2 linked regions of the Frankia casuarinae genome follow. Each later gene encodes a partner of the first gene's protein in a complex. Links are inferred from orthologs where the notes say so. Each region holds a gene or a part of one and is shown in the gene's direction. Other genes may lie near its edges.

Evidence for each region.
Region 2: the proteins of tsaD (region 1) and tsaB are in contact, whole or in part, in a solved structure (PDB 4WQ4), measured with the Escherichia coli proteins. The link is inferred for Frankia casuarinae from one-to-one orthologs.

What each region holds. Positions count from the first base shown.
Region 1 is NC_007777.1:3,141,430-3,144,681, forward strand. Bases 262-3,199 are described here. They hold tsaD (tRNA (adenosine(37)-N6)-threonylcarbamoyltransferase complex transferase subunit TsaD), read left to right. Parts: upstream 262-1,164; coding sequence 1,165-2,235; downstream 2,236-3,199. Other genes in these bases: FRANCCI3_RS13410 (peptide deformylase), read right to left, coding at 262-517; FRANCCI3_RS13415 (Fur family transcriptional regulator), read left to right, coding at 542-1,063; ureG (urease accessory protein UreG), read left to right, coding at 2,272-3,021; FRANCCI3_RS13430 (cytochrome P450), read left to right, coding at 3,047-3,199. In the rest of the region: more of FRANCCI3_RS13410, read right to left, coding at 1-261; more of FRANCCI3_RS13430, read left to right, coding at 3,200-3,252.
Region 2 is NC_007777.1:710,696-713,910, forward strand. Bases 1-2,901 are described here. They hold tsaB (tRNA (adenosine(37)-N6)-threonylcarbamoyltransferase complex dimerization subunit type 1 TsaB), read left to right. Parts: upstream 1-1,019; coding sequence 1,020-1,784; downstream 1,785-2,901. Other genes in these bases: FRANCCI3_RS03135 (alpha/beta fold hydrolase), read left to right, coding at 1-437; tsaE (tRNA (adenosine(37)-N6)-threonylcarbamoyltransferase complex ATPase subunit type 1 TsaE), read left to right, coding at 434-907; rimI (ribosomal protein S18-alanine N-acetyltransferase), read left to right, coding at 1,781-2,368; FRANCCI3_RS03155 (FMN-dependent NADH-azoreductase), read right to left, coding at 2,486-2,901. Outside these bases: more of FRANCCI3_RS03155, read right to left, coding at 2,902-3,121. UniProt on the Escherichia coli protein: Required for the formation of a threonylcarbamoyl group on adenosine at position 37 (t(6)A37) in tRNAs that read codons beginning with adenine.

The sequences.
Region 1 (3,252 bases):
AGCGCGCAAGCAGGCCCTCGCCGGCGTACTCGACCGGCTGCCCCGTAACGTCCACCCCGCGGACCCGCGCGGCCAGCGCCCGCGTGGTCGGGAAGTGCAGCCCCGGGACGGACAGGCATCCCTCCGGGCCGTGCTGCTGGGTCTCCCCGGACCGCTGGGTCTCCCCGGACCGCTGGGTCTCCCCGGACCGCTGGGTCTCCCCGGACCGCTGGATCCCGCCAGGCCGCTGGGTCTCCCCGGGCCGCCCCGGGTCCGGGCCGAGTTCCAGCACCGGGTTCACCACCACCCGCGGCACCCGTGGTACCGACTCGTCACGCGGGTCGTAGTCGACGTCGAAGACGAACAGGCGCAGCCCGACCCCGATCTGCGGGGCGGCAAGCCCCACCCCGGGCGCGTCGTACATGGTGTCGATCATGTCGGTGACCAGCCGACCGAGCGCAGTGTCGAACTCCGTGACCAGCGTGGTCGGAGTGCGCAGAACGGGATCACCAACGGTGCGGATCGGGAGCACGGTCATGCGGGATACTGTGCCACGTGAATCGTGAAGGACACCTGGATCGTGAAGGACAGTCAGACGGATCGTGACGGCCGGCGTGGCGATCCGTCCGCCGCCGGGATCGCCGCGTTGCGCGCCCGCGGGGAGCGGGTTACCCCGGCCCGCCGGGCGGTGCTCCAGGTACTCGCCGGCACGAGCGAGCACCTGTCCGTTGACGACGTCTTCGCCCGGGCGGAGACGATCGTCCCGGGCATGCACCGCACCACCGTCTATCGCGCGGTGGAGACCCTCGGCGACCTCGGCCTGGTCACCCACGTCCACCCCGACCACGGGCCGGCCGTCTACCACCTGGCGGCGGCCCTCACCGGCGGCGCCCACCTGCACGTCCGGTGCCGCTCCTGCGGCACGATCCTCGACGTGCCCGCGGACCTGCTCGACGACGTCGCGCGTCGGCTCGCCACCACCGTCGGGTTCACCCTGCAGCCCGACCACGCCGCCCTTGCCGGTCGGTGCCGCGCCTGTTCGGTGACGTCCCCGTCCGTGGACGGGGACCTCGCACCCGCATGACGAGGGTCCGCACCCGCATGACGAGGGTCCGCGGCGGCGCGGCGAGGACCGCGCGCCGGCGTAATCTCGCAGGTACCGACTATCGCGAGGAGGCTGCGGGGATGCCGCCGGAGCAGGGCCCGGTCGTGCTGGGCATCGAGACGTCCTGCGACGAGACCGGGGTGGGGCTCGTCCGGAACGGCACGCTGCTGGGCGAGGCCCTGTCGACGAGCATGGACCAGCACGCCCGCTACGGCGGGGTGGTCCCCGAGATCGCCGCCCGGGCCCACGTGCAGGCGCTGGTGCCCTGCGTGCGCGCGGCGCTGTCCTCGGCGGGGCTGTTCGTGGCGGACATCGGCGCCGTCGCGGTCACCGCCGGCCCCGGCCTCGCCACCGCCCTGCACGTCGGGGTGGCCGCGGCGAAGGCGTACGCCACGGCGCTCGATGTTCCCCTCTACGGCGTGCACCATCTCGCCGGTCACCTCGCCGCGGACCTCGTCGACGGCGAACCGCTACCCGATCCCCTCATCGCCCTGATCGTCTCCGGCGGGCACACGTCGCTGCTGCGGGTGGGGGACCTCGCTCGCGACCCGATCACCCACCTCGGCGACACGCTTGACGACGCGGCCGGGGAGTGCTTCGACAAGGTCGCCCGGGTGCTCGGCCTGCCCTATCCGGGCGGTCCCGCGGTCGACCGAGCCGCGGTCGGCCACGATGCGACGGCGCTGGCCTTCCCCCGGCCGCTGACCGGCCGGGCGGACGCGCCCTACACCTTCTCGTTCTCGGGGCTGAAGACCGCCGTCGCCCGATGGGTCGAGTCGCATCCCGACTCCCCCGTACCGGCCGGCGATGTGATCGCATCCTTCCAGGAGGCAGTCGTCGACGTGCTCACCGCCAAGGCGGTCCGTGCCTGCCTCGACCACGGGATCGGTGACCTGCTCATCGTCGGCGGGGTCGCGGCGAACAGCCGGCTGCGGGCGCTGGCGGCCAGCCGCTGCGAGCAGACCGGCATCCGGCTGCGGATACCGGCCCGCCGGCGGTGCACGGACAACGGCGTGATGATCGCGGCGTTGGGTGACCTGCTCGTCCGCGCCGGCGCCGAGCCCTCCCCCGCCGAGCTCACCGCCATGCCGGGCGCGTTCCTCGAACGGGCCCAGCTCGGCACCGCGCTGCCGGCCCTGCACGCCGCGTGAGCACCGGCGGGCCCCTCGAACGGGAGAAGCGCGACGATGCACCTCGGACATGAGGAGTTCCAGAGAACTGACGGGCGGGCCAGCACGGGGCCAGCTGACGCGGGGCCAGCCGGCGCCGGGCGGGCGCCGCGGATCGGGGTCGGCGGCCCGGTGGGCAGCGGTAAGACGGCCCTGGTCGCCGCGCTGTGCCGGGCCCTGTCGTCGAGCCTGCGCATCGGGGTGGTGACGAACGACATCTACACCACCGAGGACGCCGACTTCCTGCGCCGGGCCGGCGTGCTCGATCCCGAGCGGATCCGCGCGGTCGAGACCGGCTGCTGCCCGCACACCGCGATTCGCGACGACATCACCGCGAACCTTGACATGGTCGAGGACCTGGAGGCCGACACCGGCCCCCTGGACCTGGTCCTCGTCGAGTCCGGTGGCGACAATCTCACCGCGACGTTCAGCTACGGGCTAATCGACCGGCAGATCTTCGTCGTCGACGTCGCCGGGGGCGACAAGGTGCCCCGCAAGGGCGGACCGGGGGTGACCGGCAGCGACCTGCTGGTCATCAACAAGACCGATCTGGCCCCCCTGGTGGGCGCCGACCTCGACGTCATGGCCCGGGACGCGACCGCGGCCCGCGGTGCCCGTCCGGTGGTGTTCACCTCGCTCACCGCCGACCCCACGGCCGCGGACGTGACCGCCTGGGTACGGGCCCAGCTCGCCGAACTGTCCCCGCGCGGCGGTTCCTACGATGCGTCCGATGCGTCTAATGCGTCGCAACCTTTAAATAGGATGTGAGAGCGTCATGGCGGTGAGGGGTTTCATGGCGGTGAGGGGTTCCAGGGGACCGGTGCCGGGCGACGGAGGTCCGCCCCTGGTGGGATACACCCTGCGCTACCTGCATGACCCTGCCCAGCACTGGCGGCAGCGCTACGACCGGTATGGCCCGGTGTCATGGGAGCGGACCTTCGGGCTGCGGGTGGTGAGCCTGCTCGGCCCGGACGCCACCGGCTTGGCGCTGCGCAACCA
Region 2 (3,215 bases), 2.4 Mb from region 1 along the record:
TCGACCACGATCGGCTCGCGGCGGCCGAGCGACTGGCGGAGATCCCGACCGTGCTCATCGTCGGGGACGTTGACCTGATGACCCCGCTCGCCCACAGCCGTACCCTGGCGGAGGCGTTGCCCCGGGCGGAGCTCATCGTCGAGGAGGGCGCCGGGCACGCCATCATGCTGGAACGCCCGGACGTGGTGAACGCCGCAATCCGGGAGATTGCGCGGCAGGCGACGGCGCCACGCGCCATGCCGCGCCCGCGGTCGGGGTCGGCACAGACAGGCCGGTCGGCGCCGGCACAGACAGGTCGGTCGGCGCCGGCACAGACAGGTCGGTCGGGACGGACCGGTCGGTCGGGGTCGGGACGGACCGGTCGGTCGGCGCGGTCCGAGACATTCTCCGTCTCCCCACGCGGGCCCCGGAGCGAGGCGACGACGGAAGGCGCATGAACACGGTCGAGGTGTCCACGGCGGAGCGCATGCGGGAGTTCGGGGCCTGGTTGGCTACCCTGCTGCGGCCCGGGGACCTGCTCGTGCTCTCCGGCCCGCTCGGCGCGGGCAAGACGGTTCTGGCCCAGGGGATCGCGGCCGGGCTGGGCGTGCGGGAAACGGTCACCTCGCCGACGTTCGTGCTTGCCCGGATCTACCCGGACGGGCGGATTCCCCTCGTGCACGTGGACGCCTACCGGCTCGGTGGGGTCGTCGAGGTCGACGATCTCGACCTCGACGCCGACGTCGACACCTCGGTCACCGTGGTCGAGTGGGGTGCCGGTCTCGCGGAACGTCTCACGCAGGATCATCTGGAGATCGTGATCTCCCGGCCACGTGCCGACGAGGTCGGGGAGACTCGGATAGTCCGCCTCGTCCCGTCCGGGGCCAGCTGGATCGAACGGCTGCGCGCACGTGCGCCGGTGAGTTGAGACTCCCCGCATCGACCCGCCGCGCGCGGCGTGACATCGGTGGCATCGTGGTGGTGGGGTGGGTGCCCGCCGTGGTCGGCGAGGCGATCCGTAGTCTGGACGAGTGCTGGTGATGGCTCTTGACACATCCACGGCAGCGTGCTCGGTTGCGCTCGCCGAGCTGACGTCGTCCGACCCCGCGCGGCCGGTGAGTGGGACGGGTGGTGAGCGCGCCGCGCCCGGGGTGCACGTGTGGCCGCGAGCGGTCATGGTCACCGTCGACGCCCGCCGCCACGGGGAGCTGCTGGCGCCGTCGATGCGCGCGGTGCTCGCCGAGGGGGGTGCCCGCCCTACCGATCTCGACGCCGTGGTCGTGGGCGCCGGTCCCGGGCCGTTCACCAGTTTGCGGGTCGGGATGGTGACCGCCGCCGCCTTCGCCGACGCACTAGGCGTGCCGGTGCACGGGGTGTGCTCGCTGGATGCCATCGGTGCCGCCACCGGCGGCTCCGTCGCCGTCGTGACGGATGCCCGTCGGCGCGAGGTCTTCTGGGCCTGTTACCGCGACGGGGTGCGGGTCGGCGATCCGGCCGTTGGCCGTCCGGCCGACGTCGTCCGGTTCCTGCGCGGCCTCGGTGTCGACCGCGTCGTCGGCCCGGGAACGGTGCTCTACCCGGAGATCTTCGCCGAACTCGCCGGTACCACGGCCGGTGCCACCGCCGGGGAGGTGCCCGCGCCCGGCGCAGGTCAGCCGGACGACGGCTATCCCCGGCCAGAGCTGCTCGTCGGTCTCGCCGGGGCCGACGTGCTGGCCGGGCGCGCTCCCCAGCCCCTCGTCCCGCTCTACCTGCGGCGGCCGGACGCGGCCGAACCGCACACACCGAAGCCGGTCACGGTTTGACGCAGCCGCGACCACACCCCGCCGGTCCGGATGGGCCGGATCTGCTCCTGGCTCCGATGCGCTGGTGGCACGTGGCGATGGTCGCCGAGCTGGAGCAGACGGTATTCGACATCGATCCGTGGACGGCCGAGCTGTTCTGGTCCGAACTCGCGCAGGGCGAGCAGCGGCGGTACCTGACGGCGCTGTGGCGTCCACAGGGCGTCCCGACGCACGACACGTCCGCGATCGTCGGTTATGCGGGGCTGGCGCTCGCCGAGGACGGCGCCTACATCCAGACGATCGGCGTCGTGCCCCGGATGCGCGGGCGGGGGGTGGGCGCCCGTCTGATGATCGCCTTGCTGCGCGACGCCCGGCGGGCCGGTGCCCGCAACTGTGGGCTGGAGGTCCGCACCGACAACCAGGCGGCCCGTGCTCTCTACAGCCGGCTTGGCTTTGTCGACATTGGGCTGCGCCGCGGTTACTACCAGCCTTCCGGTGGAGATGCCTACGTGATGCGGGTCCGGAAGATCGACACCGTTGGTTACGCGGAGCTGCTCGACCGCGTCGAGGCGACGTTGCTCATCACCTCTCGGGTCGAGCCCTGACACCCGCCTGACCCCACCGTCACCAGGCGGTACAGCCCGGCCAGCCGTCCTCTCCTCGTATCCCGCCGGCGTCCCGGCCTGTCTACGGCCGGGCGCGCGACGGGTGGGGCGGACGGCTCAGACGGAGGCGCGTAGCCGAGCCGCGGCCGCCGCCTCCGCCTTGGAGCGCTGGAACAGGTCGATGAACTCGGCCAGCGCCGGATTCACCGGGGCGAGCGTCATCTCGACGCGGATGAACTCGATGTCCGTGGCGCCGAGTGCCGCCAGGATGTGTGCCACGTAGGGCTGCTGGTGATCCCAGCCCTCCTTGGGTGTGCCTGGCCCGTAGGACCCGCCCTGGGCGGTGACCACCGTCACCTTCTTGCCGGTGAGGGCGCTGTCGTCCGGAGCCTGCCGCACCGTGCGTCCCATGACGATGATCTGGTCGATCCACGCCTTGAACGTCGACGGCACCGCGTAGTTGTACATCGGTACCGACAGCAGGTACTCGTCTGCCGCCTCCACCTCGGCGATCAGCTCCTCTCCTTTCTTGACCGCCTCGGCTTGCTCCGCCGAGAGCTGCTCGGGCGGGGTGAACCTCGCCGACACGGTCGCCCAGTCCAGGTGCGGAGGAGGGGTGACAGACAGATCACGATAGGTGATGATCCCGTCTGGGTGCGCCTCGCGCCAGGCCTCGGCGAAGATGGTGGCGATCGATCGGGACGTCGAGCTCTCGGTGGCGAGGCTCGAGTCGACGTGCAGCAGGTGCGGCATCGGGGGAACCCTCCATCATTATTCGATCATCAATATGATCGATCTTCTTTGACGGGAAGATCGGATTCATGGAACATCTTAACAGTAGATTGTC